2 regions of the Shewanella sp. POL2 genome follow, and region 2 is predicted to be linked to the other one. Evidence: riboswitches for the same ligand, from Rfam matches in the RefSeq annotation. Region 2 holds a riboswitch; the other holds the start of a gene.
The links. A riboswitch is a leader RNA that binds a small molecule or an ion and turns the genes downstream of it on or off. The one in region 2 is predicted to bind thiamine pyrophosphate.
Positions count from the first base shown of each region.

Region 1: it holds a riboswitch for thiamine pyrophosphate, as region 2 does, so the genes downstream of both, thiC (phosphomethylpyrimidine synthase ThiC) here and SHEWPOL2_RS07565 (TonB-dependent receptor) in region 2, are expected to answer to the same signal.

Region 1 is NZ_AKZL01000110.1:1,033-10,395, forward strand. Features, by position in the region: partial or broken gene SHEWPOL2_RS19660 (putative metalloprotease CJM1_0395 family protein) at 1-407, opposite strand, end outside; gene SHEWPOL2_RS19665 (hypothetical protein) at 410-673, opposite strand; gene thiH (2-iminoacetate synthase ThiH) at 785-1,900, opposite strand; gene SHEWPOL2_RS19675 (thiazole synthase) at 1,897-2,661, opposite strand; gene thiS (sulfur carrier protein ThiS) at 2,663-2,866, opposite strand; gene SHEWPOL2_RS19685 (HesA/MoeB/ThiF family protein) at 2,863-3,801, opposite strand; gene thiE (thiamine phosphate synthase) at 3,798-5,495, opposite strand; gene thiC (phosphomethylpyrimidine synthase ThiC) at 5,498-7,651, opposite strand; TPP riboswitch at 7,811-7,909, opposite strand; gene SHEWPOL2_RS19700 (hypothetical protein) at 8,085-9,182, opposite strand.
Region 2 is NZ_AKZL01000021.1:1,494-13,254, reverse strand. Features, by position in the region: gene SHEWPOL2_RS07585 (YcfL family protein) at 1-380, shown strand, start outside; gene deoD (purine-nucleoside phosphorylase) at 670-1,374, shown strand; gene tsgA (MFS transporter TsgA) at 1,425-2,579, shown strand; gene SHEWPOL2_RS07570 (Crp/Fnr family transcriptional regulator) at 2,656-3,336, opposite strand; TPP riboswitch at 3,560-3,669, shown strand; gene SHEWPOL2_RS07565 (TonB-dependent receptor) at 3,723-5,924, shown strand; gene SHEWPOL2_RS07560 (hypothetical protein) at 6,027-6,287, shown strand; gene pnuC (nicotinamide riboside transporter PnuC) at 6,404-7,069, shown strand; gene SHEWPOL2_RS07550 (phosphotransferase) at 7,144-8,283, shown strand; gene SHEWPOL2_RS07545 (DUF6279 family lipoprotein) at 8,462-9,334, shown strand; gene SHEWPOL2_RS07540 (DoxX family protein) at 9,386-9,979, shown strand; gene SHEWPOL2_RS07535 (NAD(P)H nitroreductase) at 10,109-10,657, shown strand; gene SHEWPOL2_RS07530 (GNAT family N-acetyltransferase) at 10,692-11,189, shown strand; gene astB (N-succinylarginine dihydrolase) at 11,273-11,761, opposite strand, start outside.

The DNA.
Region 1 (9,363 bases), on a different contig from region 2:
ATCAGTTTTGGAGCGGAGGGGTTTGAATATAGCTGGGCAGAAGCGTTTACACCTAAATCTACAATAGCTTTCTGTATCGCAACATTATTCGCGCTAGAAGAAAGGCTCGCATAACTCGATTTAGCGCCTGCCAATAACTCAGGCTGAGTCCCAGTGAAAGGCAAAGTTTGGTTGGACGCAGCAGTAAAGCTACTTAAAGACGGTTCAAGTGCCCCACTCACTTCGGATTTTGGTGCATGCAGGCTAGCCGTTGAAGCGCTATGGTTAGCAACCGTCTGACTATTGTCACCTTGATAAACCAGTCCACTTTGAGGTTTTGCTCCTTTTAGCGGCTCAATCGGCTTATCAGCACTCAAAAACGAATTGGATGGCGCGCCAACCTGAGATGACAGCGCCATGACCGACATAGTTACACCTTGATGTTAATAATCGAACCTATAGTTTCAGATTCTCTCTCTAGTACCTCAGTCGATGCTTCGCCTTGTCGCAATGATGAATTGGCAGCAACTAATGCTGAGGTTTTATCGGTTTCATCTACCGCCTTAGCGGTTTCTGTGGGTGCAGCGCTTTGCGAAGGACTCGGTTTAGCCACATCAATCGTAGCCTGTGTTAAGCCTGATTGAGCCGTTTGCAAGCCTTGCAGACCGGAAGCATAAGCAGATTGGATTTGCATAAAGGGATTCCTGCATCTGGTGAACACTAGGTTAATTATTGACCAAACCTACCTTGATGTACAGATTTATCCCTCTTATGGAGAGCTTTTTTGCTCATTTTCAGCTCCTTTTTAACAGGCTATCCAAGCCGATTCCCAATCCTTAAAGACGGGGTTAAATCCCTTGAGCCGCATTTGACTGATGACCTGCTCAACAGTTCGCTCATCACTGATCTCAAACTGATCGAGCTGGCTGTCAGGTGCTTGGTAACCGCCTGGCTGGGTTGAGCTGCCCGCACTCATTTGCGTTATCCCAAGTGGCAATAAATTATCCCGAAGTGATGGCGCCTCGCGGGTCGATAAACTGATATCAAGCTGTTGATTAAAAAGTCTAAAGGCACAGATCATTTGCACGAGTCCAAGATCGGTTAAATGCACTTTTGGTGTTATGCCACCAGTACAAGGCCGCAAACGTGGTAGAGAAATACTAAAACGGGTGCGCCAATAGTGCCGCTCTAAATAATCAAGATGATAGCCCATCATCAAGGCGTCTAAGCGCCAGTCATCTAATCCCAGTAGCACACCTAGACCTATCTTATCGACACCCGCACGGGCAACGCGATCGGGCGTGGCAAGCCGATAGGCGAAGTCCTGTTTTTTGCCTCGGGTGTGATGTTTAGCATAAGTCGCGGCTTGGTAGGTTTCTTGATACACCATCACCGCATCAAGTCCCTGCTCGACGAGCTTACGATAATCAATCTCCTCAAGCGGCTGCACCTCCATCGCCACATAACTAAACTGCTGTTTTACAAACGGTAAAATCCGCTGAAAGTAATCCATCCCGACCTTAGTTTCATGCTCACCCGACACCAGCAAGATAGAATCAAAGCCGCGGGATTTTATGATCGCTATTTCGGCAGCGAGTTCCTGTTCATTCAGTACTTTACGCTTCAGTTTATTACTCATGCTAAAGCCACAGTAATCGCATTCGTTAGCGCAAAGATTGGACAAGTACAGTGGTAAGTACAATCCGATATTGGCCCCAAAGCGTTGCCGAGTGAGCGCTGCCGAGCGCTGTGCCATCTCTTCGATATAGGGCTCGGCCGCAGGAGACAGCAAGGCGAGTAAACTCTGCAGGTTACCATCGGGTTGCATTAGGGCGCGCTCAACCTCCACTGCCGTGCAAGAATACAACGCCAGCAATAACTTATCCCGTTCAATACGGGCAAATTGGTCGATAAAACTCATTGCTGCAAAAATCCCGTTAATGGACTGGTATGCACAGCCTGAGTTTGTACTCGCCCAAGCCCCGCTTCAAAGGCGCGTCGCCCGCAATCTACCGCATCTCGAAAGCATTGCGCCATTTGAACCGGTGACGTACTACTGGCGATGGCGGTATTAACCAGCACGGCATCGGCACCTAACTCCATCGCGTGCGCCGCATGGGATGGCGCGCCAATTCCCGCATCAATCACCACCGGCACCCTTGCTTGCTCGATAATCATCTTGATGAAAGGCTCTGTCACCAGCCCCTGATTGGTGCCAATTGGGCTTGCCAGTGGCATCACAGCGGCGCAGCCGACATCCTCTAAACGTCGGCACAGCACGGGATCGGCATGCACATAGGGCATCACAATAAAGCCGCGTTCACAGAGGATTTTGGCTGCGGCTAATGTCTCGACCGCATCGGGCATCAGGTATTTGGGATCGGGATGAATTTCAAGTTTAACCCATTGTGTTCCCAGCATTTCCCGCGCTAATTCAGCAGCAAATATCGCTTCCTTAGCATTACGCGCGCCCGAGGTATTAGGCAAGAGTCGCACGCCCGCTTGCCTAAGTGGCGAGAGCAAATCATCGTCCCCAGTTTTTAAATCAATTCTTTTCATTGCAACGGTCACCAACTGCGACTGAGACGCCTTAATTGACTCCAGCATCAGCTGACTTGAGCTGAATTTTCCCGTGCCCGTAAATAATCGTGACTCAAATTCCACACCTGCAATCGTTAACATCTTAACCTCCCGCGACCACGGCAAATACATCAATCTTATCCTCATGGTGGCATAGGATAGATGACCATCGGTGTTTTGGCACAACGGCCTCGTTAAGCACTAAGGCAACCGAGTGTTGGCAAATATTTTGTGCTTCTAACAAGGCTTGTAAACTGAGCGGTTGTTGAAGTGTTTGGGGCACATTATTGAGATGAATTAAAATCATGACAAACCTCGATTAGGGACAGATTTGAATGAAGCAGCTGTGGTTGATTGCATTAATGCACTTGGCTTTAATCCGCACACCTTGCACTCGGGATCACGGGTTAATGCGGCCGAATGCCATTGGAGTAACTTGGCATCGAAACGCCAAAATCGGCCAAGTAGCGCTCTCGTGGAGGTGACTGGGTGACTTGTCTCTTCGAAAGACTGATTACCCGTTTGTTTTGTTGTAGAAGTTGGCGGCGTGGCTAAGAGCAACAATTGCATCGCTAGCAGCGCCTGCATCGATGCCATCACGCCGACACTGGGGCCGAGCACTCCTTGACTGCTACAGTTTTGTGGCGCGCGAATATTCGAGGGGAAGATACAGTGATAACAGCCGCCTGCGGGAAATCGCCGCTGATCAACCGCAAACAATTGGCCGTTAAAGGCAGCAATCGAGGCGCTCACCAAAGGCAAGGCATGCTCAATACACAACCGATTGATACAATGGCGCGCAGTAAGGTTATCAGTACAATCAAGCACTAACCTCGTCTCTTCACCATGGGTTAACAGACCAGAAAATACAGTGTTCGCAGACTCGAGAGTCAAATGCTCGGCAAAGGCATCAATCTCACAACCGTGCGCCAACACGGCCAATTTCTGTTTAGCAATGAGGGCTTTGTGATGACCAATATCGTCGTCACTAAAGAGTAACTGCCTTGGCAGATTGGATAATTCCACCCTATCGCCATCGACAAGCGTTAAGCGCCCGACTCCGGCACAAGCCAAATATTGCGCCGCCAATTGCCCGAGGCCGCCTAAGCCGACGATAAGCACATGAGCCTGTTTAAGCTGCAACTGGCCAGCCTCGCCGACCTCGGGTAAAAATATTTGCCGCGAATAACGAATAAAGTCTTTATCGGCAAGGGATTGCGCCTGCTCTTGTGTGATGCTCATAGGCTTGACTCCCAAGCTCGCGTCAATTCGGCAAAGGCCATTATTGGATCGCTTGATTCGGTAATCGCCCGCACCACGGCAATATTGCTCACCCCAGTCGCTTTGACTTGGGCAAGATTCGAAGGCCCGATGCCGCCAATTGCCACTAAGGGATAATGCGCTTTTAACAGTTCAACATAATGCGCTAACTTGAATAACCCTTGTGGCACCGATGGCATTTGCTTGGTCGTCGTCGGGAAAATATGCCCAAGAGCAATGTAAGATGGCGCATGTTGATGGGCACGCAGCAGCTCAAAATAACCGTGGCTAGAGATGCCAAGCGCCAATCCCGCGGCATGAATGGCGTTTAGATCCGTCACTGCCAGATCTTCTTGTCCAAGATGGACCCCAAATGCGCCATGCTTTATCGCTAATTGCCAATGGTCATTGATAAAAAGCTGCGCATCATAATGCTTACCTAAGGCAATCGCGGTTTGGATTTGTGCCTCAAGTTCGTCCGACGCCAGCACATTAGACTTTAGCGCATTAGACTTTATCCTGAGCTGTACCGTCTTCACGCCCCACGCCAATAATTGTTCGAGTAACAGTAAGTTATCGACAACGGGATAAATCCCTAAGTCAGGATCAAGGCGCTTAAACGCGCCGCATTGCAAATCAATGGATTCATTCAAGCTATTTTTAGGGTAAGAAGTGACGTAAGGATACGCCATTAAGCTGTGCGGCCATGCGGTACGCGCGAGTGGCCCTGGACCTTGGCCAATCCCCACTGCATAAATTAGACCTTGATTAACATAGGCTTTTGCTACCACAACCGCATCCTGCAATACAAAGCCAAAGGCTAACACCGAGGCGATGGCTGAAGACAGAGTACAACCACTGCCGTGGTTATGGCGCGTGTTTATCCGCGCACTACTGAGCCAAAAACCACCATTCGCGTCAAGCGGTGAGCAGCCAGTAACCTGATGACAAATCAACAAATCCTCCGCCAAACGCTGATTCTCTGTAGCGATGCGATGACTTGTGATATCGCTTTTTTGATCGCTTAAGACATCACTGGTGTTAATGCCAGCACTTGCCTGAGCCGCAAAATCAATATCGCCGCCCTTGGCTAATACGCTGCAAGCTAATTGCGCAGAGAGTTGCATTGCCGCAGCGGCGAATTCTGCTTTTGTATGAATGGCTGACGCTCGTTTGTCTGTGGCGACAGTAAGCCTTGCCAACTCCTGCACATTCGGCGTTATCAGGCTAATCAAGCCCTTAAAGGGTGCAAAATCCAGAGGTTTACTCGCCGTGCTCTTATCGCCGAGTTCGTCTCCACAGCTTGCAACCATCACAGGGTCGAGAATAACGGGGACGAGTGGAAATTGGGTTTTAAAACCAGCCAACCAATCGGCTACTAAGTGCACTTGTTGCTGATTTGCGAGTAAACCAATCTTAATCGCCTGAGGCGGCAGATCGGCTAACAGGGTCGAGAGCTGTGTGAGTAACATTGCCTCACTCACAGGCTCAACTAACGCCACCGCTACTGAACTTTGCGCCGTTAGCGTGGTGATCACGCTGCATCCATGGCCGCCCAAATCCTTGATGGTGGCTAAGTCGGCTTGGATCCCCGCGCCGCCACCGCTGTCTGAACCGGCAATGGTCCAGACGATAGGTTTAGGCGCCACCTGGCTAATATCTTTAGTAAGGGTCATTATCAAACCTCCGCAGCCTGTGCTGTTGGTTTGAGCTCTGCCCCATCCTGATGCTTTGCCGCTTCATTGGCTGTATTAGCATCGCCCAGCGGCAGATACAGTTTGGCACCCGAAGCCGCAAACTCTGCCGATTTTTGCGCCATGGCCGCCGCTAATTCATCTTGGGTTTTGACTCTGATCTGCTGGATTGCTTCTGTGTTTGATTGCCCTTGTTGAGCAGGGTTTATCGATGCAAGCACTTCAGCGCTCTCAACATTTTGGCTTGACGAAGCCCCTGACAACGTACCCGCCGCTAAACTTGCCGCATAGTCGCGCACATCTTGGGTGATCTTCATTGAGCAGAACTTAGGGCCGCACATAGAGCAAAAATGCGCGACCTTGGCCGACTCTTGTGGCAGGGATTCATCGTGATAGGCACGCGCGGTCTCAGGGTCAAGTCCGAGGTTATATTGATCTTCCCAGCGGAATTCGAAACGCGCCTTAGATAACGCATTGTCGCGGATCTGCGCGCCCGGGTGGCCTTTGGCAATATCGGCGGCATGGGCGGCAATCTTGTAGGCAATCAGCCCTTGTTTGACATCCTGCTTATTGGGTAAACCTAAGTGCTCCTTCGGCGTCACATAGCAGAGCATGGCGCAGCCATACCATGCGATCATCGCCGCACCTATCCCCGAGGTGAAATGATCGTAACCCGGCGCAATATCGGTAATTTGCGGCCCTAGGGTATAAAACGGCGCCTCGGCGCAGTGGATAAGCTGCTTATCCATATTCTCTTTGATAAGTTGCATCGGGATATGTCCAGGCCCTTCGATAATGGTCTGCACATCGTATTCCCAAGCGATTTTGACCAACTCGCCTAAGGTCTCAAGCTCGGCGAACTGCGCCTCATCATTGGCATCGGCAATGGAGCCAGGTCGCATACCATCGCCTAATGACAGCGACACATCGTAGGCAACGCACAGCTCGCAAATCTCACGGAAATGGGTATAGAGGAAGTTTTCTTGATGGTGGCTCAAGCACCATTTGGCCATAATAGAGCCGCCGCGGGACACGATCCCAGTCACCCGTTTGGCGGTCATCGGCACATAGCGCAATAACACGCCCGCGTGGATGGTAAAGTAATCGACGCCCTGCTCCGCTTGCTCAATCAAAGTATCGCGAAACACTTCCCAGGTCAGGTGCTCAGCAACACCATTCACTTTCTCCAATGCTTGATAAATCGGCACTGTGCCAATAGGCACTGGCGAGTTGCGGATAATCCATTCACGGGTTTCATGGATATACCGGCCAGTGGACAAGTCCATCACAGTGTCAGCGCCCCAACGGGTTGACCAGACTAGCTTTTCCACTTCCTCCTCGATGGAAGACGTGACCGCCGAGTTACCGATATTGGCGTTCACTTTGACTAAAAAGTTACGGCCAATAATCATAGGCTCAGCTTCGGGGTGATTGATATTTAACGGAATAATGGCGCGTCCACGGGCAATTTCATCGCGGACAAATTCAGGGGTTATCGGTTTACCTATTACGGCGCCAAAGGATTCACCTTGGCCGCGGCGGTTTAAGATTTCATCTTGCACCTGGGCGAGCGCCATATTTTCCCGAATCGCCACATATTCCATTTCAGGGGTAATGATCCCTTGGCGCGCATAGTGTAATTGGCTCACGCGTTTACCCGGTAAGGCGCGGCGAGGACGAACAATCGCACTTGAGCCGGCTTCGAAACGCAGATGATCGAGCCCATCATCCTTTAGGCGTTGCTGGGTAAAATCTGAGGTTGCACAATCGAGCACTTCGGTATCTTGGCGCTCGATAATCCACGGTAATCTGAGTTTGGCTAAACCTTGGCGCACGTTAATTTGCGCAGCAGGATCGGAATAAGGACCGGCACAGTCATACACCGGAATGGGAGGATTTTTCTCGACTTTGGGCGCGATCACCGTGCCGCCAATCCGCGTATCGGTTTGCAGAATTTGCCGCATCCCTACACGGAGATCCTCACGGCTTCCCTGCAAATACAACTTTTGCGAATTAGGATGTTGTAATGGTTTAAGGGTATCGATAAAGGCTTGCGCCTCGGCGCGCGCCACACGGCGGTTCGTTTGCCCATGAGTGTTCACGGCAAGTGATTCTGAGGACGATTCTAAACTGGACATAAGCAATCTCACTTTAACAAATAAAAATGGGGTTGCTTGTCTGGAGACTTGAGTGTTGAGAGCTGAGCCTTGTAAACCGTAAGTGGATTTACTGACTCAATAACGACTAAATCGATGGGTAAATAGACGGCAAAAGATTGCCGCTGATACGATTTAATGGAAGTTATTATGCTTGTTTCCTTCGCAGGTTTTAACCTGATCAGGTTCAACGGATCCCGAATAAACGGTCTCAGCCAAGAGGCACTCCGACAAGATGGGCAAAAGTATAGGCAGAAGCGCTGCGAACAAACAAGCGTAATTTCAGAATAAAAATTAAATTATCAATCAAAATTAAAGAACACATAAAGCAATGTATTTAAATGACTTTAATCTAAATTTGTTTTAGCGATCATAGTTTAAACTATTTTTAGTGAAAATTTATCATCACTATTTTTTAACCTTTTGGCCGCTTTACCATCATTTTATCGAGCTGCGCCTTAATGGCATCGTCAATTTCTTGGTTCATTTTCTTGCCACTGCAATCGAAGGGGAAACCTAAGTTCTCAGCATAGGGATTAATTGGGGTGCCTACTTTGACGACCCGATAACAGGTATTACCTTGACGAACGATACGATTCGGATCCAGTTCTAAATCCAAACTGGTGGGGCCGCTAAAATCGTCGGCATTGGGCACAATCAGTACCTCCATCTCGGGGCTCATTTCAGACAAATTCGACCGTTTGCTGTAATGATTTGCTTGCTCTAACACTAAATCATCTAAAGCTTGCTCACGCTGTCGTTCAAAATAACGCTGAGTAAACAATCCCACACTGCTCGCCGCCCCACCGCTTTGCCCACTGGCCGCAGACTGTTGAGTGCTTGCCGCATGAGCCGAGCTTGATTGGACTTCTGCCTTTTTCGGTTTAACAGCCTCTTTTGAACTCTGCTGGGTTTGGCCCTGAGTTGAGGTGTTAGGCACAGATGTGTTTGGTACTGATGCTTTTGATTCTGTTACTTTTGATTCTTGGGCGCTGACTTCTGGAGGTTTGGCTATCTGCTCCATGGGTTTTGGCGTCAGCTTTACTGCGACTTTTGGTGACACTTTCGCTGACTGCTCAATATCAGCTGCCGGCTTTACGGTATTAGGCGGTGAGGTTATCGGCTCGCTAGTGTTAATAAACTCTTCCACTGAGATATCTTGAGCAGAATCCGCTGGAGCAGTTTGCGTTGGCGGCGCATAAATAAAATATGCCTTTAACGCTTTGGTTGTAGTCCGTGCGTTAGCAGATGATTCAGTAAAATGCAGCCCTAAGTGTTCCGACTGGGTTCGCCATAAAAAAATTAATAAAAACAGCAGTAAGCCATGGCCAAACATGACCCAAAGCAATAGTTTAAGATTGAAATAATGTGGCCGCTCTCGCCCGCTTAGATTTGAAGATGTTTGAAATGCGCTATCGATTGATCTTTGGTCTGCTTCACTTAAATTGAGGTGTAGATTGTTATCGCAAGACTCGGCATGAACACTTAAAGCGCTAAAAGGCTTAGTGTTCAAATCTGTAGCGCCTTGGGCTGTAGCACTTAAAAACGTTGCACAAAAAGGCAAAGCGGAAAATGGTAAAGCCTCGTCCTTTGTGGCACTGCAGTGCGCATCAAATCTGATGCTATCTTCTGGGGCTATATTCGATCGAACAGGCAAAATCCATCCCTTAGTACTTAATGAATAAAGTACTTAA
Region 2 (11,761 bases):
ACAGTGGATTAATCTTGGCAGCAGCACTGACACTCGGCGCCTGCTCTAATACGGCGGGTATTTCGGTGAACTCACTGGGAGAAACACGCGTCGATAGCAAGAGTTTCGCCCGTGATATCAGTGTCGATGGGGTAGAGGCGCGCCGAGTCGGTGATCTTATCCAAGGTTCGGCCTTGATCGTCAGCAAGTCCTCAAGCGATATGCGAGTGCAATACAAGTTCACTTGGTATGATGCCAGCGGCTTTACTATCGAAGATGAAGCTACCAGTTGGAAATCGGTGAAATTACACGGCAAACAACAGCTGCAAGTATCGGCTGTGGCACCAAATGCCCAAGTGGTAAAATTTGACGTTTATGTGCGCGAGACCCATTCAAACTAGATGGCTGTTGGATTTGTTGAGTTTGTACCGAGTTTTCTGCATTTTTGAGATAAAAGATATTTTAATAAGACTTACTCTATTCGGGAGTGAGTCTTTTTTATTTGCATAAAATACAATGTGTTACGTTGCATTTTGTTACTGAGTTTTATAATGCTAAGTGTAAACGTTGCGATAAATCATCCACTTTTAACAAAAAAGGGGTTAAGCAAGAGAAAATCCGGACTTTAGTCCTAAAAATATTTCGTGTTTGAGCACTACTATCTGCATATTACCACATGAGGATAGACCTATGACGGCTCATATTAATGCACAACCCACTGATTTTGCTGAAACTGTTATTATGCCAGGCGATCCACTGCGGGCGAAATATATCGCTGAAACCTATCTTACCGATGCCGTAGAAGTGACTAACGTTCGCAATATGCTGGGTTACACAGGCTATTATCAAGGACAACGCATTTCGGTGATGGGCCATGGTATGGGTATTTCATCTATGGTGCTCTATGGCCATGAGTTGATTAATTTTTTCGGCGTTAAACGTATTATTCGTATCGGCAGTTTAGGGGCGACCCAACAGCATGTCGAAATGCGCGATGTGATTTTAGCTCAAGCCGCTGGCACAGATTCCCCAACGAATGCTAAACGCAGCAGTGGCTACCAAATGGCGACCTCAGCCACTTTTTCCTTACTGCACAAAGCCTATACCAAAGCCAATGAAAAAGGTATTAGCGTGAAAGTTGGCAACGTATTTAGTGGCGATCTTTACTATGATCCCGACGAAGATATGATCCCGGCGCTTGAGCGTTTCGGGGTGTTAGGTATTGATATGGAAGTGGCAGGACTTTATGGCTTGGCACATCAACAGGGAATTGAATCCTTAGCCATTCTGACCGTGTCGGACCACTGTTTAACTGGTGAAGAAACCACGGCGCAAGAGCGTCAATTATCCTTTAATAATATGATCGAGCTCGCCTTAGAAACCGCGCTTAATTAGGGTTAACGCTATCCTTTGTACCCTTAGCATTTCACTGATGGAATGACAAAATGAATAATAAAATCACCTTAACCGCAATTAGTTTTCTCGCTAATTTTATAATGGCGGGCTTTGCCACTCAATTTGGGATGCTGATTGAACCCATAGCGGATAAATTTGCAGCAAACGTGAATGACGTTGCTTCAATATTCTCCTTGCTTAATGGCGGCGCACTGGCGGGGACTATTGCCGCTTTTTTCTTTATTGAAAAATTGGGTATCAAGCGAATTACCTTAATTAGTTACAGCCTAGTGGCATTGTGTGCTGTCGCGTTACATCTTACCGCTTCGCTACAAGTGGTGATGATAGCCATGACCTTGATTGGTTTTTGCGGCGGTGTGGGGCTATGTATTGCGGGAACGATAGTGGTATCAGTGTGGCAAGAGAAATTACAAAGCACCATGCTCGTCGTGCAAGATGCCACATTTAATATTGCGGGAGTTATTTTTCCTTTAATCACAACTTACGCACTCACAAGTTCATTGTCTTGGAGTTACAGTTACTTAGCCGTAGGTTTAGTCGCGTTAGGAACCGTGATTATTACTTTGTTCACTAATTTTTCGCTATGTGAGCAATCATCGAATACGGAAGATAAGCAACAATCTGAATGGAATTTCGGCATTATTAGCGGTGGCATTGGGTTATTTTTAGGCATGTTGGCGCTGTATACGTTTTTAACCTGGGCCCCTTTATTTGTTAAGCAAAAATTTGATATTCCATTTGAAGACGCGGGCAATATTATTACTCAATATTGGTCAGCTGCACTGATTGGTGCGTTAATTTCGACGCTGATTGTGACTCGGGTAAAAATCCACCATTTTCTAGTCGCAATTATCGGTCTTGCTATGGTCATCACCTTTATGATTGTGACAACTGATAAGCTTAATTGGATCGGTTATTTAACCTATGGTTATGGCTTTGTGTGCGCAGCTCTTTACAACGCATTTATTGCTTATGGTGTGTCTTTTGTTAAAAAGGCGAGCAGTAAAAATGTGTCTTATATTCTGATCAGCGGCAGCACGGGGGCGATGTTTAGTCCCGCCATTAGCTCATTCTTTGAACGTATTATTGGATTGCAAACGGTGATGTATGTTATTCCGCTACTTTATGTTGCGATATTTATCATGCTGATTGTTTCAGGCCGAATGAAACCTGCTGCGGCCTAAAGTCCATTTGCGACGTTAATTGATTTGGCCCACTCTTGCGAATAAATAACCTCGAGAGTGGGCTTTTTTTATTTGGTTATATCGCCGCTTCAACGAATTGTTTAAGGGCATTGAGATCTTTAATCCTTATGCCTTCTTTATTGCGTTCAATCAGGCCACGTTCTTCAAGCAACTGTAGTGCCCGTCGGTAAACGCGATCGGTTGTACCAAATCGCTCCGCTTCTAAATAACGCTTACTAAAGCCATCAACGGGTAAATCATTTAAATATTCGTGGTAAATATCATATGCCACGTTATAGCTGATGGGATACAGCAGGCGCCGGGTAAAAATATCGACGGTGTCTTGGTAGTCAATAGCAATGGCGCTGGCAAAAAATAACGCTAGCTGTGGGTGCTGGCCGAGGGAATGTTGTAGTTTTTCGGCGCTTATGACCATGATTTCTAAGGCTTCATTAGCAATAATATCCAACTGGCAGTGATACTGAGTAAAAAACTCCATTTCACCAAAGAGTTGCGAATCACAATCGATAGTCCCCAATTGAAAACATCGACCATTTCTGGCGGTATGGCCAAGCGACACGCGCCCTTGTTTTACCAACACCAGTGAGGTCATGGCTTCACCTTGTGTCATTAGATGGGCGCCTTTTTTAAGCATTTTAACTTCGCTGATACAGCTGAGTATCACCGCTTCAATAAGGGGATAGTCTTGCTCCCATCGCTGGCTATAACGTCCTTTGGCTAACGGTTTTAGCTGCATTGAGTGTGATCCTCTTATCCTATGTAAAATGGCGGCCTTCTATAACATTATCGTGATAAACGGTCAAATGGGCCAAAGGAGTTGACTGGCGATTTTAGGCATTGGGATTGCGGGCGTTTGGCATAAGATTTTTAACATTGTGTAGAAAGACACGGTTTTAGTGATATTTCAGGATATCGCCGGCACAAGTGTGTCTACTTTATTATTTTCGTCATGTATACTAAGCGCCGCCAAGGGGTGTTTGCCAACATTCGGCAGACTGAGATGTCATCAGACGAACCCTTAGAACCTGATCCGGCTAATACCGGCGTAGGAATGGGCCAATCAACAGCACACTTCTGAATCGCTTATTCGTTGCCGGATCTCAAACATGTATTTGAGGTCCTATGTCTAACAAAAAGTCTAACAACCAATCTTCAATCTTCACGATATCGTTAACTCGTACACCATTAGCGCTGGCCGTCTCTGCGGCGTTAAGTGCGTCGGCATGGGCACAAACTGATGCTATCGACAAACCTGATCCCAATAATGATATGGAAATCATGGTGGTTACGGCGGATTTTCGCAGTGCCAGTCTAGAAAAAATGCCTTCAAGCATTACCGTTATCGATGCCCAGCAAATTCAAGATGAAAGCGCCCAGCACTTTGAAGATGTGATGAACTCCATCGCTAACTTTAACTGGTCAGGTGGTAGTTCACGCCCCAAGTATTTTCAGATCCGTGGCGTGGGTGAGCAGGAGCAATATCAAGGCGCGCCTAACTCATCCGTTGGTTATATTGTTGATGATATTGATTTATCCGGTATCGGCATGGTGTCGAGCATGTACGATCTGCAGCAGGTTGAAGTGTTACGCGGCCCGCAGGGAACCCGTTATGGCGCCAATGCGTTAGCGGGCTTAATTTACCTTAAGAGTAATGACCCAACCGATGTGTTTGAACATGGCGCAGAGGTTTCTTTAGGTAATGATGATCTACAAACCTTTAGCGGTTTTAGCTCTGGTCCCTTAAGCGACTCAGGCAAATTGCTGTACCGTGTGGCACTGCAGCAACATCAGCAAAACGGTTATCGCGATAATCTGTATTTAAATAAAGAAGATACCAATGGCCGCGATGAATTTACTGGCCGCGCGAAATTGCGTTGGTATGCCACCGATGATCTGCAACTGGATTTAACTCTGCTGCATGCCGATTTTGATAACGGTTATGATGTGTGGAGTTTGACCAACGATCCGACAAACACCCTATCTGATCAACCGGGTGTCGATAGCCAGCGCACCACCGGCGCAGGTTTTAAAGCGACATATTCGGGGGCAGAGCAGTTTGAGTTGACCTCGCTGACCTCATTTGCCAATACCGATCATCATTATAGTTACGATGGTGATTGGGCCAATTCTGAGTATTGGGCATCTAAACAATGTGAAGAGGGCGGTAATGTATCGCCTTGTCAGTATGATTACTTTTGGGACAAAACCGGTCAGCGTAAAACCTTATCCCAAGAGTTTCGTTTGAGCTCGACCGACCAAGGCCGTATTTTTGCAGATTCAACGGATTGGTTGCTTGGGGTTTATGCCATGAACCTTAAAGAAGATAACCAACTGTATTCTGAATATAATACTTGGCCAGATGAGGTGTTAGATTCCGAATATGAAGCAACCAATTACGCCGTATTTGGTCAGCTGGATACGGATTTAGGTGCTGACTATGCCTTGTCTATGGGGCTGCGTGTTGAGCGTCGTAATAGTCATTACTCCGACACTAACAATGATAATTTTGACCCGAGTGAAACCATGTGGGGCGGCCATATTGCGCTGAGTAAAGTGCTCAATGAGTCCCACAATGTCTACGCCCGTGTGGCGCGAGGTTACAAGGCTGGTGGTTTTAATATGACCTTGCCAGTCGAACTCAATGATAAAAAAGAGTTTGATACGGAAACCTTATACAACTACGAAATCGGTTTAAAATCCCATTGGTTTGAAGGGCTTATCGATACTAATCTGGCGCTGTTCTATATGGATAGACAGGATCAGCAAGTGGCGGCTTCCCAGCAAGATCCTAATAAGCCACAACGGTTTATTCTCTACACTGAAAATGCGGGTAGCTCAAACAACTACGGTGCCGAGCTGGATGCAACTTGGTATGCCACGGATAATCTCCAGTTTTACTCAAGCCTTGGTTGGTTACAGACTGCTTACGGTAATTACCAATATCAAGATAAATACGGTACTGATGTGGATTTAACGGGGCGCGATCTGGCCCATTCACCGCACTTAACCTATAGCCTAGGCGGCACTTATCGTGCGAATTCGGGTTGGTTTGCCAACTTGAATATGAGTGGTAAGAGCGAGTTTTACTACTCAGACAGTAACGATTCGCGCTCCGAGCCATATACTGTTGTGAATGCGCGTTTAGGTTATGAGGCAAGTGCGTGGTCAGCGTATTTATGGGGCCGCAACCTATTTGATGAAGAATATGGCGTTCGTGGCTTCTATTTTGGTAATGAGCCCGATAATGGCTGGGCGGAAAAACAATATATCCGTTACGGCGATCCACGCCAAATTGGGGTAACACTGAACGTTAAGTTTATGTAGTACCCAAGCTAGCCGCGCTGTGGAGAGATACTTGAAGTGCTATGCTATACCGTTTCACGGTGCGGCTATTTTTATAATAAGTATTTGAAATAAGGATTGAAGATGAAACTGACCGCCGAAATTAGCATGTATCCTTTTAATGAAAACTACCTCGATCCAATTAAATGGTTTATTCATCGTTTAGACAGTTATCCCACGATTCAACGTGTTACCAATGCGATGGCGACCCAAGTGTGCGGCGACTATTCGGACGTGATGGCGATGCTGGCCACCGAAATGCAAGCCGCCCATGAGAAGTGGGGCAAAGCCGTGTTTGTGTGTAAGTTTATTGGTGGCGAGCTAAATTTAGCCCACAGCGAGTAGCGCCTTTAATGAGCTAAGCCACTGCGCGATATCAGTGGTTAAGCTAAGGCTGACTCACACAATTACGGCTCAAGCCTACAGGTTTTTAGAATGCGATTTATCGTGAGAGTAAGGCAATGACAGATTTATGGTTAACGCTAGTCAATAGTGTTAATGCCGCCCTTGGGGAAGTCCATGTGATGACCGCGTGGGAAGCACTTGCTGTGGTATTAGCCATGGCGTATTTGCTACTGGCAATGAAGGCAAGCGTATGGTGCTGGGCCGCGGCATTTACCAGCACTGCCATTTACACTGTGTTGTTTTGGAAAGTAGCATTGCTGATGGAGTCGATGCTGAATATCTATTATATGGGCATGGCACTTTATGGCTATTGGCTTTGGACTCAAGGTGGTGATAAACATCAAGGCGTTAAGGTGACCACTTGGCCGCTGAAAACCCATTTAAAGTTGATTGCAGCTACGGCGCTAGTTTCCCTTGGTATTGGTCATGGTATGGCGACCTTTACTCAAGCTTCTTTTCCTTATCTCGATGCTGCGACCACCTGTTTTGCGGTGATGACCACCTATTTAGTCGCCAAAAAAGTGTTGGAGAACTGGCTGTATTGGGTCGTTATCGATCTGGTGTCGATTTACCTCTACTTGAGTAAAGGCCTTATGCTGACCTCATTATTATTTGTGCTTTATGTGGGGTTAGCTGTTGTGGGCTATTTCCTATGGCGCACCGCACTGGCCGAGAGTCGTCTCAATCTTAATGGCGAACGTGCCGCTAAGTTACTTGGTTAAGTGATGACAAATACTGATATGGACCAACTGCCAACACCTAAGATCTTAACTGCAACATCAGTGGTAAGCCGTTAATGCAGCCGTTATCTGCTGAGGTGTTTGCAAGGCTGGTTCCGATATTACGCCAGGCAGGGCTAAGCCATATCACGCATATCCATGAGTTGGCGGGTGGATTAAGTAATCATAACTATCATATTCAAACACCTGCGGCACAATACGTGTTACGTCTTAATGCCGATGCCGCCGACCGGTTTTGTTCTCGAGAGCAGGAGTTGTTTTATTGGCGTAATCTGGCTAAGGCAAAGCTTGCGCCTGAGCTGATATGGGCCAGTTGCGATCATCGTTACTATGTAAGTGCATTTATCGAATCACAGGAGATTGCCTGTCGAGTTAACGTTTCTCGGACGCCGGATATGCTCGGCGACGGGGCTGATTTTTATCACGCGGTTAACTGGAACGACTTGGAATATCAGTGTAGTGCGGCCGAATTCATCCATGGAGAACTGTGGGTGCAAAGGTGGCTGCAAGCGCATGCTGAAAATCTTGAGTGCGCATTATACGAGACTCCCACGCCTCAGTCTTTCGCCGCAGAGTTCACACCGCTGACATTACTTGAATTCCAGTGCCCAAATTATGCACATTCTCTATTGCAGCAATTATTGCAACAGCTACGCTTGCAATCCGCTGGGCCTTATCACATCAGCGTGACAGAGCAGTGGCAGCAATATCATCAGCAGTTATTAGCCTTTGCTGAAACCGATAAAGGTAGCGCTTGGCAGACGCGGTTGGACTCATTGTTGGGCTTACAACCGCAAATTCATCGTTGGACAAACGCGTTAGCCGATTGTTTGGTGGCGGCGCAATTTTGCCATCGAGACTTAAATCCGCATAATCTGCTGCTAAAGGATAACCGGCTGTATTGTATCGACTTTGAATACGCCACTGCCTCTCATCCTTTATGTGAGCTGGCCGCTGTGCTGGCAACCCACAGATTAACACCAGCGCAGCGGCATATTTTAGTACAGCAATATCTTGCAAAACATCCAGGCCTCACATCCACCGCGATCACGGCGATTCCAGCTGCAATTGAAATGTATTGGGTGTTTGCGCTTTACTGGGCGCTACTGATGGCGGCGCAAACCGATGTAGAGCGTCAGCAGGCGTATCTTGCTTGGTTTGATAGCTTTTGGCCGCTGGTAAGCCAAGACGCTTAAACACATCTTTACGCTTCCACACTTAGTCAAAGATGCTTGCACCCATAATCCTCTGTAAAACCACTTAAGCAAAACAGTTAAGGTCAAACACTGCGTGATGTTTACTGCTATGTTATTGATGCAACTTTTTGTTAACTTGGGTGTCGTAGGATGACAAAGAGAGAAAGGACGCAAATTGATGAAAAAAACCTTGTTGCTGTTGGTATTGGTGTTTGGGGTATCCGCGTGTTCGACTAAGTTTAGTTACCATTTTCTGGATTGGGCTATCGGTTGGGAATTAGATGACTATGTCACTTTAGATAAAACTCAGCAAAAGAGTATGGATCGGCTTATCGAAAAGTTTGTGCGTTGGCATCAATCTGAAGAGCTTGCTCACTATGTGGCGCAGTTAACCGAAGTTGAACATCTCATTCAAACCAATACCTTAACCCCTGCGCTTTGGGCTGAGCATGTCACACTCGCCAAGCGGCATTGGTTTAGGTTATTTGAGTTTGCGCTACCTGACATGTTGCCGATCATCGCATCATTAACGGATTCTCAGGTAAAGCAAATTCTTACCCAGTCTCGAAAAGACGAGCAGGAATTGATTAAGGAATTTGCCGGTAAAACTCCAGAGCAGTTACAACAAGAGGCTGATGAGAATATTATCGAGCAATTCGATGACTGGCTGGGGAGCGTAACGGATGAGCAAAAAGCGCTTATCCATCAATATAATCAACAGCGGCTATCCACCCTAGATATGTGGCTCGACTACCGCCATGAATGGCTGCGCCAATTTGAGGTTGCCCTTGGGCAGCGCAGCGATATTCCGCTGCTGACCGAGCGTTTGACGTTGCTGATGACACAGCCAGACGAGCTTAAATCAGAAAAACACCGCGCTATTTTAAGGCAAAACACCGAGGCCTTTGGGGCGTTATTGCTGGCCATTAATGCTAGTTTGACACCTAAGCAGTCGAAACATTTTTATAAGAAGCTGAACAAGCTTATTCAAGATCTTCGCGAATTAAATCAAGAGGGAATCGAAAAGGCTGTTAAGACTATGAAAGATTAATCCTGGTGACAAGGTCTATTGAGCAACGTCATTTTGTTGAAGATATAGCCCATGTCCCTCGTTTCATTTTATCAAAAATCACTCAATGCTAGCCGTCTGTTTGATGGACTCGCACCCTTAGCCCTTAGGCTCTATCTTGCACCTGTACTGATGCAGGCGGGGTATAACAAACTCGCACATTTTGAAGACACCGTCGCTTGGTTTGCGAATCCCGACTGGGGGCTGGGTCTACCAATGCCGACATTAATGGCTGCGCTGGCGGCGGGCACTGAGTTTTTTGGGGCGATTTTGTTATTACTCGGATTAGCCACGCGACTGATTTCTATCCCGATGATGATCACTATGCTGGTGGCCGCTTTTACCGTGCATTGGCCGAATGGTTGGCTGGCAATTGCCGATGGCAGTTCATGGCTGGCAAATGAGCGGGTGCTCGAGGCGGGTGACAAGCTGGATAAGGCCAAATCCCTGTTGCAGCAATACGGCAATTACGATTGGTTAACCAGTTCAGGTAACTTGGTTGTATTGAATAATGGAATTGAGTTTGCGGTGACCTATTTCATTATGTTGCTGGCACTCTTAAGCCTAGGAGGTGGGCGTTATACCAGTCTTGATTACGTTATCGCTAAGCGTTATGGCGTAAAGTAAGCCGAGCGACGTTGCCTATAAACGCTTTCAATCCCACTTTTACGTGGGATTTTTAGTACCTCTTTAGCCGCAATTTGCTATGCTTGAGCCAATTTATACGCACCCATTTATAAGAATAGGGATAATCACTTGGACGCTATCGAACTTTTACTCACCCGCCAATCTACTCCAAGATTAACCGCGCCAGCACCCAATGAGCATGAGCTTAAAATCATTTTAGATGCGGCGATTCGAGTGCCGGATCATGGCGCGTTAGCGCCGTGGGAATTTATTATTGCCTCGGGCAAGGGTTTAGACACCTTAGCGGATATCTATGTTAATGCCGCCAAAGCCAGCGGCGCCGATGAAGATTTTATCAACAAAGCCAAAGGGATGCCGATGCGTGCGCCCATGGTGATTACGGTTGTAGCGAAAACCCAACAACATCCTAAAGTGCCAGTGCTCGAGCAGCAAATTGCAGCGGGCTGCGCTACGATGGCAATGCAGCAGGCCGCGTTTGCCTTAGGATTAGGCGCAGTGTGGCGCACGGGAGATTTTGCCTTCGATGCCAATGTGAATGCAGCATTAGGCTTAGCGCCAGAGGATCAAATCGTCGGCTTTTTATATGTTGGCACCCCAGCGGTAGCCGCACCGAAAAAACCGCAAAAGGATGGCAGCCAGTACGCCCGTTACCTATAACCTAGTTTATCCCCTCTGAATGGGAGTCCTTAGTATGCAAGTTGCCCAAACCCCAAGATTACTGCTGCGGCAGTTAACGCCCGATGATGCGTCATTTATTTTGGTGCTACTCAACACCCAAGGATTTATCGACAATATCGGCGATAAAGGAGTGCGTAGCTTGCAGGACGCCAAGGATTATATCGCTAATGGGCCTGCTATCAGCTATCGCGAGCATGGTTTTGGGTTATTTGCCGTGGTACTGGCCGAAAATGGTTTTCCGATTGGGATCTGCGGGTTAATTAAAAGACCCACGCTGAAGGATGTGGATTTAGGTTATGCTTTTTTGCCTCAATATTGGGGCAAAGGCTACGCGTTTGAAGCCGCTAGGGCATCACTGGAATTCGGTAAAACCTTAGGGATTGAACGGATTGTCGCGATTGTCAGCCCACATAATCAGGCCTCTAAGTCGCTGTTGAATAAATTAGGCATGTCGTTTGAAACCGAGTTGCAGCTAACGCCTAATGCCCCCCCAGTTGAATTATTTTCCTGATAAATTCGAAGCACTCAAAAAATGAGGCCCCAACATTGGGGGCCTCATTATACGATTAACTAACGTTACTTTTTACTGAAACACTATCGCTGGAATGGATATACGCTCCCGAGTTTCATAATTTGAGTGAGCTCATCTAGCGCGGTGCGTGATTCGATAACTAATTGCGGATCGGCTAAATCCTGGGTCGATAAGCGGTCGCGATAGTGCTTATCTACCCAAGCGTTTAAACGTGCAAATAAAGCATCGTTAAGTAAAGTGTGTTGATTTACTGCGGCAACTTCGCGCTCATTCATGGCTACCCGTAAACGTAAGCAGGCTGGGCCGCCGCCATTTTGCATGCTTTGTTTCACATCGAAATACAGCACTTGTTTGATTGGCGTATTTAAGGTGAGTAGCTCATTTAAATAAGCATAAACAGCGGGGTTTTCTTGGCAGTCGGTTGGGGCAATGATCGCCATCTCTCCTGAGGGGAGAGTGATGATTTGGGTATTAAATAGATAACTTTTCACCGCATCGTTAATCGCCACTTTGGCGGTTGGAACTTCGATAAAATATAACTCGGTATCGAG